DNA from 2 places in the Geodermatophilus sp. SYSU D00965 genome. Region 2 is predicted to be linked to the other one. Evidence: predicted binding sites of a transcription regulator. Region 2 holds the regulator's gene; the other holds the start of a gene.
What was found. Region 2 encodes LexA, which represses DNA repair genes until DNA is damaged. Its sites were predicted from a motif close to TCGAACANNTGTTCGA; they were not measured.

Region 1: the regulator LexA is predicted to act here: its motif matches at 2,037-2,052, upstream of dnaB (replicative DNA helicase).

Annotation. Positions count from the first base shown of each region.
Region 1 is NZ_JBJGYQ010000008.1:112,883-117,398, reverse strand. Features, by position in the region: gene dnaB (replicative DNA helicase) at 1-1,937, opposite strand, end outside; gene ACI789_RS09675 (cupin domain-containing protein) at 2,413-2,844, opposite strand; gene ACI789_RS09670 (MarR family winged helix-turn-helix transcriptional regulator) at 2,919-3,416, shown strand; gene rplI (50S ribosomal protein L9) at 3,537-3,992, opposite strand; gene rpsR (30S ribosomal protein S18) at 3,995-4,231, opposite strand; gene ACI789_RS09655 (single-stranded DNA-binding protein) at 4,303-4,516, opposite strand, start outside.
Region 2 is NZ_JBJGYQ010000002.1:1,859-6,374, forward strand. Features, by position in the region: gene hflX (GTPase HflX) at 1-594, shown strand, start outside; gene ACI789_RS01670 (phosphatase PAP2 family protein) at 662-1,411, shown strand; gene ACI789_RS01675 (hypothetical protein) at 1,383-2,432, shown strand; gene lexA (transcriptional repressor LexA) at 2,496-3,248, opposite strand; gene ACI789_RS01685 (LysM peptidoglycan-binding domain-containing protein) at 3,451-4,098, shown strand; gene ACI789_RS01690 (hypothetical protein) at 4,239-4,516, shown strand, end outside.

The DNA.
Region 1 (4,516 bases), on a different contig from region 2:
GAGTTGTGGGTGGGGATGAAGCTGCGGCCGGCGAGGAACAGGTGGTCCTCGGCGTCGACCTGGATGCAGCGGACGGGCACACTCGCGACCGGCCGGACGTCGGTGATGAAGCGGACGCCACGCGCGGTGAACGTCCGCGCCCCACGCTCCTTGTGCAGCAACTTCTTGCGCTCCAGCCGGAACACCTCGTCGTCCGTGCTGAAGGTGAGCGTGTAGCAGGTGGAGGACGTCTCGCTGCGGCCCTTGACCCGCTTCCGGGTCATCCGCACCCGGTGACCCAGGCCGGCGATGAGCTCCCGAGCGTCCTCGGCGAGCCGCCGGTTCGTGACCGCGAACTGCACCGCACCGCTCCGCGCCACGGTGCCGTCGGTGTCGAGCAGCCCGGCGAGCAGGGCCCGCCGCTGGGCCACAGAAGCGCGCAGGTACGCCATCGGGATGTGCTTGTCCCTGAAGACGCCCAGCGACCGCAGGATGCCCTGCACGGTGCCGTGGTCGTCCCGGCACGCCTGGCACCGCGCCATCCCTGACGAGGGGCCGCCGCAGTCTGGGCAGGTCGCCTGGCGGCCCACGCCGCCAGCGGCACGCAGCCGCCCACCACAGGTCTTGCCACACGTCTGCACCTGGGAGGTCTTCGGCACGAAGAGCTGACCGCACATCGGGCACGGCCTCGGGACCGCCTCCGGTCGTGCGGGCAGACGCAGCGCGTACCGCCGGTCGACGCCCGTGGGCGCCACGACCAGGCCGTCGCCCTCGATGTACGCGGCGAGCTCGGGGTCGTCGCTGGTGAAGTGCGCAGCCCGGGAGGTCCCGTCGCCGAGCCAGACGCCCAGCGCGTACGGCGGCAGGGGGAGGTCGGCCTGCGGCAGCTCCAGCGGAGCGGCGTTCGTGACCGAGTGGTTGAGCCGGGCGTCCTTCGTCGTGCAGCGGACGGTACGGGCGATCTCCTCCGTCGTCCGGACCTGCGCGAACGTGCGCTGTCTGCGCGTCCGGTCGCAGCTGCTCCGAGCGGCCTGGGCCGACTTCCGGCTGGCCCGGGTCTCCGTCAGCCACTGGTGCTGGGCGTCGGCGACGATCACCGAACCGTCGGAGAAGTGCACCTCGTAGCAGGGACGGCCGGTCATCACCTCGGTGGCGGCGACGACCGTCGTCGGCCGGCCATCGGAACCGATCACCTGATCGCCGACGGCGACCTCGCCCATCGTCGTCCACCCGGTCGGGGTCGCGACGGGCGTGTCGAGCGCGAGCGCCTTGCCCACACCGGGCCGGGCCGCGATGACGACCATCTGGCCGGCCTGCAGGCCGTTGGTGAGCTCGTCGAGGTCGCGGATGCCGGTGGGGACGCCGCGGGCGGTGCCGCCGCGGGAGGCGATGGCGTCGAGCTCGTCCATCGTCGGCTGCAGGACGTCCTCGAGGCGCGAGTAGTCCTCGCTCATCCGCTTCTCGGTGACCTCGTAGATCTCCTGCTGCGCGCGGTCGACGATGTCGTCGACGTCGCCCTTGCCGCCCGCGGCGCCGTAGCCCAGCTGCACCACGCGGGTGCCGGCCTCGACCAGCCGCCGCAGCGTCGCCTGCTCGGCGACGATCGCGGCGTAGTAGCCGGCGTTGGCCGCCGTCGGCGTCGACTGGATCAGCGTGTGCAGGTAGACCGCGCCGCCCATCTTCGACAGCTGGTCGGTGCGGTTGAGCTCGGCGGCGACGGTGATCGCGTCGGCCGGCTCACCCCTCCCGTACAGGTCGAGGATGCAGTCGTAGATGACGGTGTGCGCGGGCCGGTAGAAGTCGTTGCCGTGCAGCACCTCGACGACGTCTGCGATCGCGTCCTTGCTCAGCAGCATGCCGCCGAGCACCGACTGCTCCGCCGCGACGTCCTGCGGCGGCTGCCGGTCGTACTGCGGAGCCGTCGGGGCCGGTCGGCTGAAGTCGTCGGCCACCGCCACGGGGGTTCCTCCATCCACTCACCGGCGCACCCCGGCACAGACCCCGGCCGATCGACCGGGGCCTGGTGGGGGAAGCACCAGAAACGACGTACGCCTGACTCGAACGTCTGTTCGGGTCATTGCTACCCCGGGGCACCGACAGTCCGGGCCGTCCGGAGGAGCTGGAGAGGACGTTAGGAAGAGCGGACGGACCCGTCCAACACCGGTGTGCACCCCGTTCTGCACAACTTGTGGACAAGTCGGTGGACACAGACGTGTCGACATGTGGAGACAGCAGGGGACGGCGGGGAGCTCGCCCGCGTATCCCGCACCTGACCTGCACGGGGACGACCCACGGGGTGTGGACGGGAAAAACCCTGGTGAAAACCGGGTGTCGCCCCCCGGCGTGTCGCCACCCCCGCACAGCAGCCCCACGGGTCACACGGTTCGCCCCACGCGGGCCGAGGCCGTCGACCGCCGGCACCGGGGCCGGGAATCAGCCCTGCAGGCCGGCCGGGACGGGTCCGAGCAGCTCGATGCCGTGCTCGGCGGCGACCCGGAGGACGGCATCGCCACCGGCCTCGTCCCGGGCGCCGAGCGCCGCTGCGGCACGCACGAAGCCCTCCATGGGTGCGCCCGGAGCATGGACGACGAACACGACGGCGTCCCCGGCGGACTCGTTGCGGACGGTGTGCGGCGTGCCCCCGACCAGGGGGACGACGTCGCCCGCCGCCGCGGTCGACCGGTGGACCACACCGTCTGGGCCGCCGGCGTAGAAGGTGACCTCACCGCTGAGCACCAGGTAGACCTCCCCCGGGTCGTGGCGGTGCATGACCGGCGGCCCGCCACCCGGGGGCATGTGGACGCGGACGGCGAACAGGGCGCCGCCGGTCTGCGCGCTGGTGGCCAGGACGGTGACCTCGTCCACCCCGAGGCGAACGGGATCCGGTGTGACAGGATCGACAGGGAGCATGTCCAACAAAGTGGACAGGTGGCCTGTCGATGTCAACACGGATCCCCGTCACCGGTGGTCGGCCCCGCCCGGCCAACCTGGGCGTCCTGCTGCGCGAGGCGTTCGTGGCGGTCAACGACCTCGTCCTCGCACACCTCGCCGAGTGCGGTCACGCCGCGGTCCGGCCGGCCCACGGCGCGGTCTTCCAGTACCTCGACGACGCCGGGACGACGGTGAGCGTGCTCGCCGAGCGGGCGCAGATGACCAAGCAGGCGATGGCGGAGCTCGTCGCCCACCTGGAGCGGCACGGGTACGTCACCCGGGTCCCCGACCCGGCCGACCGGCGGGCGAAGCTGGTCCTGCCCACCGAGCGGGGGCGCGAGGTCGTGACCATCGCGCAGAGCCTGGTCCCCGAGCTGGAGGAACGGGTCACCGGTGCCCTGGGTGCGGAGCGCGTGCACGCGCTCCGCGACGACCTGGAGGCGATCCGCCGGTCGGCCACCGAGGAGCTCGCCCGGCAGTCGGGCCGGCGCGCGGGCGACGGCTGACCCCAGGGACCGACCGCGAGGCTGAGGCCCCAGGAACGCCGTGAGGGGCGCCGGACCGGGGTCCGGCGCCCCTCACGGGCGGTGTCGTGCGGCCCCTGCAGCGGTGGCAGGGGTCCGTGCTCAGCCGGCGACGACCTCGATCGCCAGCTGGGTGGTCACCTCGGGGTGCACCCGCACGGTGACGGTGTGCTGGCCCGTGGTCTTGATGCTGCTGGGCAGCTCCACCCGGCGCCGGTCGAGCTCGGGGCCACCGGCGGCGGTCACGGCGTTGACGACGTCGGCCGTGGTGACCCGGCCGAACAGCCGGCCACCGTCACCGGCGCGGGCCGGCACGCGGACGGTCAGGCCCTTGAGGCGCCCGGCCACGGCCTGGGCCTCCTCGAGCGAGCGCACCTCGCGGACGGCACGCGCCCGGCGCAGGGACTCGACCTGCTTCTCGGCACCGCGGGTGGCGACGATCGCCAGGCCGCGGGGCAGGAGGTAGTTGCGGGCGTACCCGCCCTTGACCTCCACCGTGTCACCGGAGGACCCGAGACCGGTGACCTCCTGCGTCAGGATCAGCTTCTGGGTGCTCATGGTCAGCGCGCCGTCGAGGTGTAGGGCAGCAGGGCCATCTCACGGCTGTTCTTGACGGCCGTGGCGACGTCCCGCTGGTGCTGGCTGCAGTTACCACTCACGCGGCGGGCACGGATCTTGCCGCGGTCGGAGATGAACTTCCGCAGCAGGGTCGTGTCCTTGTAGTCGATGTAGGTCGCCTTGTCCTTGCAGAACTGGCAGACCTTCTTCTTGGGCTTGCGAACGGGGGGCTTGGCCACCGGGGTTCTCCAGATACGAGAGGTTCAGGTAACGAGTGGCCCCGCTGCGGAGGGGGCAGCGGGGTCCTTTCTCAGAAGGGCGGTTCGTCCGACGGCGGGGCCGGGGTCGACCACGGGTCGCTGGACCCGCCGCCACCGCCGAAGCCTCCGCCACCGCCGCCGCCGAAGCCGCCACCGCCCTCGCCGCGCGAGGCCTTGGTGACCTTCGCGGTGGCGTAGCGGAGCGACGGGCCGACCTCGTCGACCTCGAGCTCGACGACGGTGCGCTTCTCGCCTTCCTTCGTC
Region 2 (4,516 bases):
CTGGTGGAGAACGCCCTGTTCGCCACCCTGGACCCGACGGTCCGGCGGGCGCAGTCCCCGGACGGCCGGGAGTACACCCTCACCGACACCGTCGGCTTCGTGCGGCACCTGCCGCACCAGTTGGTCGACGCCTTCCGGTCCACGCTCGAGGAGGTGGCCGCCGCCGACCTGCTGCTGCACGTCGTCGACGGCTCCGACCCCGACCCGCTGGGCCAGATCGACGCCGTCCACGTCGTCCTCCAGGAGATCGACGCCTCGGCGGTCCCCGAGCTGGTCGTCGTCAACAAGGTCGACGCGATGAGCGAGGAGGACATCCTCATGCTCCGCCGGGCGCTGCCCGGCGCGGTGTGGGTGTCGGCCCGCACCGGCCAGGGCGTCGAGCAGCTCCGCGACATCGTCGCCGCACGGCTGCCCCGCCCGGACGTCGACGTCGACGTGCTGGTGCCCTACGACCGCGGCGACCTGGTCGCGCGCGTGCACCGCGACGGCGAGGTGCTCCGGGAGGAGCACGAGGCCGGCGGGACCCGGCTGACCGCCCGGGTGGACGGCGCCCTCGCCGCCGCCCTGGAGGAGTTCGCCGCTCCGGTCGGCTGACCGGGGCGGCGCGCCCGCTCCGGTCCGCCGAGGTCACGATCGGGTCACGTCCCGGTACCGTGAGGACGTGACCAGCGGCGCGGTGCGGCGACGGCCGGGCGAGCGCCCAGCTGCCGGCGACGTCGCGACCGCGCCGCACGAGCGGGTCGTCTCCGTCGGCCGGCCGCCGTGGTGGCTGCTCGGCGTGGCCCTGCTCGTCACCGTCGCGGTCACCGCCGACCTGCTCAGCCGCGGCGTCCTCGAGCGGATGGACCTGCGGGTCTCCGAGGTGGTCAGCTCCTGGGACCTCAAGGACTCCGCGGCGTACTGGCCGGTCTGGGCGGTCACCCAGCTCGGCGGGCGCGGCTTCATCCTGATCGTCCTGGCGGGCCTGGTGAGCTACCTGCTCTGGTCGCGCCGGACGGTCGTGCCGCTGCTACGGGTCCTGGTCGCGCTGGCGCTGCTCACCGTGGTCGTCTACGGCTTCAAGTACGGGACGGGGCGCACCGCGCCGGCCTACCCGGGGTCGTTCTTCCACCGCGACGGCCAGTCCTATCCGTCGGGCCACGTGGCCAACGCGGTGCTGATGTGGGGCGTCGCCCGCTGGCAGGCGGTGGAGTTCCGCCTCTCGGCCGGCGTGCAGCGGACGTTCCGGCTGCTGAGCGTGGCCGGACCGGTGGCCACCGGCGTGGCCATGGTGTCCCTGGACTTCCACTGGGTCACCGACGCCGTGGTCGGAGCGGCCGTCGGCACCCTGCTGCTGGGCGTGGTTCACGCACTGGACGCAGTCGCGATGTCACGCTGGGTGGGTGCCCGAGCTGGCCGCCCGTCCGCGTAGCGGCACCGCGGTACGGCGTCTGGCAGCGGGGTCGGCCCTCGCGCTGACGCTCGTGCTCGGTGCCGCTGTGCCCGCGTACGCCGAGGAGGCCGCGGGCCCGCGCACGCAGTGCCAGGTCACCGACCCGCGCCTGCCGGAGCTCTCCGGCCTGGCGGTGGTGGGCAACCGCATGCTGGCCATCGACGACGGCGGGGACCGGGTCGACGTGTACGTCCTGGACGCCACCTGCCAGGTGATCGACGTGCGCAGCACGGCGGTGGACCCCTACGACCCCGAGGACCTCGCGGTGGCGGCCGACGGGACGGTGTGGCTGGCCGACACCGGGGACAACAACGGCACGCGGGAGACGGTGGCGCTCATCGCCCTGCGCCCGGACGACACCACCGAGGTCTACCGGCTGGCCTTCCCCGCGGGGCCCCGGGACGTGGAGGCGCTGCTGCTCGCCCCCGACGGCACGCCGTACCTGGTGTCCAAGGAGGTGCTCGGCGCGAGCAAGGTGTACCGCCCCGTGAGCGCCCTCGTGGACGCCGGCACGGTCGGCCTCACCGAGGTGGCCGGCGTCGAGTTCACGCTCACCGGCACCCCGGGTGGCCCCGTCGGGCGCGCCGGCCAGCTCATGGTCACCGGGGGAGCGGTGTCGCCCGACGGCCGCTTCGTCGCGCTGCGCACCTACACCGAAGCCTACGTCTGGCCGTTGTCGGGATCCGACGTGGCCGGTGCGCTGGCCGCCGACCCGGTCCGGCTGCCCCTGCCCGAGTCGCCGCAGGGTGAGGCGGTCAGCTTCACCGCCGACACGACCGGCCTGGTCGTGTCCAGCGAGGGCCTGCCGGCCGACGTCACGGTCGTCCCGTTGAGCGCGGTCCCCAGCCCGGCCGCGGCCTCCGGGCCGGCGGACGGCTCCGTGCCGGACCTGCTCAGCACCGACGACGGCGGCGCGACGGCCATCGCGGCCGGCGTGCTCGCTGCGGTCGTCGCCGCCGCGCTGGTGTGGATCGTCGGGAGGCTGCGCCGCCGCTCCTGAGCGCGCGGCGGCGCTGTGCTGAGCGTGCGGTGGCGCTGAACTGAGCGCGCGGCGGCGCGCGCGTCAGACCCGGCGCAGCACCGTCACGACGCGGCCCAGGATGGTCGCCTCGTCACCGGGGATCGGCTCGTACGCGGGGTTGTGCGGCAGCAGCCACACGTGGCCGTCGCGGCGCTTGTAGGTCTTGACCGTCGCCTCGCCGTCGATCATGGCCGCGACGATCTCGCCGTTCTCGGCGGTCGGCTGCTGGCGCACCACGACCCAGTCTCCGTCGCAGATGGCGGCCTCGACCATCGAGTCACCGGCCACCTTCAGCATGAACAGCGTGCCCTCGCCGACCAGTTCGCGAGGCAGGGGGAAGACGTCCTCGACGGCCTGCTCGGCGAGCACCGGGCCACCGGCGGCGATCCGGCCCACCAGGGGCACGTAGGTCGGGGCGGGACCCTCCTCGGCGCCGGCGGGGGCGGCCGGGGCGACGAGCTCCGCGGGGGCGTCGCCGGGCAGGCGCACGTCGAGGGCCCGGGGCCGGTTCGGGTCGCGGCGCAGCCAGCCCTTCTTCTGCAGGACCGTCAGCTGGTGGGCCACCGAGGAGGCCGAGGACAGGCCGACGGCCTCACCGATCTCGCGCACCGAGGGCGGGTACCCGCGGCGGTCGATCGAGTCGCGGATGACCTCGAGGACGCGGCGCTGCCGCTGGGTCAGGCCGTCGCCGGCCTCGCCCCGGTCGGGGAAGGTGCGCACGGCTGCCGTCTCGGTGGTCGCCGGCGTGCCGGCCGTCCTCCGGCGGCTCCCCGACGTCCCGCTCTTCTCCGCCACCGTCGCCTCCTCGTCGGCTGCTCACCGCAGCACGTCTCGTCCGTCAGGACCGACCGTAGCGTGCTCGGCGCCCTCGATCAAACACATGTTCGAAGCGCTCGGCGGGGCGGGATGGCGTTTGTCGGACCCGTCCGGTAGACATCGCACAGACGTTCGAATCGAACAGGCGTTCGACGGTGCGGGTCGGTCGGGAGGAGTGGTCGTGGCAGGCGTGCAGCAGGCGGTGCTGGACTTCGACGACGCGGTGCAGGTGCCCTGGCGGCCCCGGCTCCGGGCGGTGCCGGGAGGTGTCGGGAGCGAGCCGGGGCACTCGCCGCGGCCCGCCGTGTCGCGGACGGTCCCGTCCCGGGTGGGTGCCGACCTGCCGGCGGTGCAGGCGCCGTCCCGGTCGGCGGTCGCGGAAGGTGTTCGGCCGGGCGTCGCGGCGGCCCGGCCGGTGCCCGTGCGGCCCCGGGTGGCGCGCCCGGTGCCGGCGCGTCCGGCCGGAGCGGCGGTGCCCGGTGCGCCGTCGGCTCGCCCGGTGCGCGGGGGGTGTGGCAGGGTCGGCGGTGCCGCCGGCTCGCGGCTGCGGCTCACCCGGCGGGCCCGCCGGCTGTCGGTGGTCCTCGCTCTGGGTGCCGGCGTGGCGCTGGGGTCGTGGCTCGGTCCCCTGGTGGCCGGCGGTGACGGCGACCTGCGGTTGGCCGGGGAGCGCAGCGTCGTCGTGCAGGCCGGGGACAGCGTGTGGTCGATCGCCGCCGACTTCGCCGGGCCGGACGAGGACGTACGCGCGGTGGTCGACGCGATCGAGGAGATCAACGACCTCGACGGCGCCCGGGTCGTCCCGGGCCAGGTGCTCCAGCTGCCCTGACGTCGCCGACGAACCGTGCCGCCGCCCGGCACGGTCCCGGCCGAGGCCAGACAGCGACAAGGCGGACCGGCCAGGTTCGTCAACCCTCCGTGCGGAGGCGTTGACGCTCTGTGGTCATCGGGCCACCTAACGTCAGTGCCGTGTCGCGGACGTCCGGAGGCCGAGCAGCGGTCTTCACCCAGCAGTTGCAGTCGGTCGAGGTGTCCGTGGACGGAGCCTGGTGGCCGGGGGCGATCCTCGGCTGGCGCCACGACGCGCAGGGCTCCTGCGAGGTCTGGGTCCGGGTGGCGGTCGCCGGCCGCGACCGCGAGATCTGGACCGCGCTGAGCGATCTGCGACTGCCCGAGCCGCGTCCGGCGATCGCCGGCGCCGCCGCGGCGGTCCCCGGTGCGGGTGCCGGCGCGCCGGTGCTCGACCT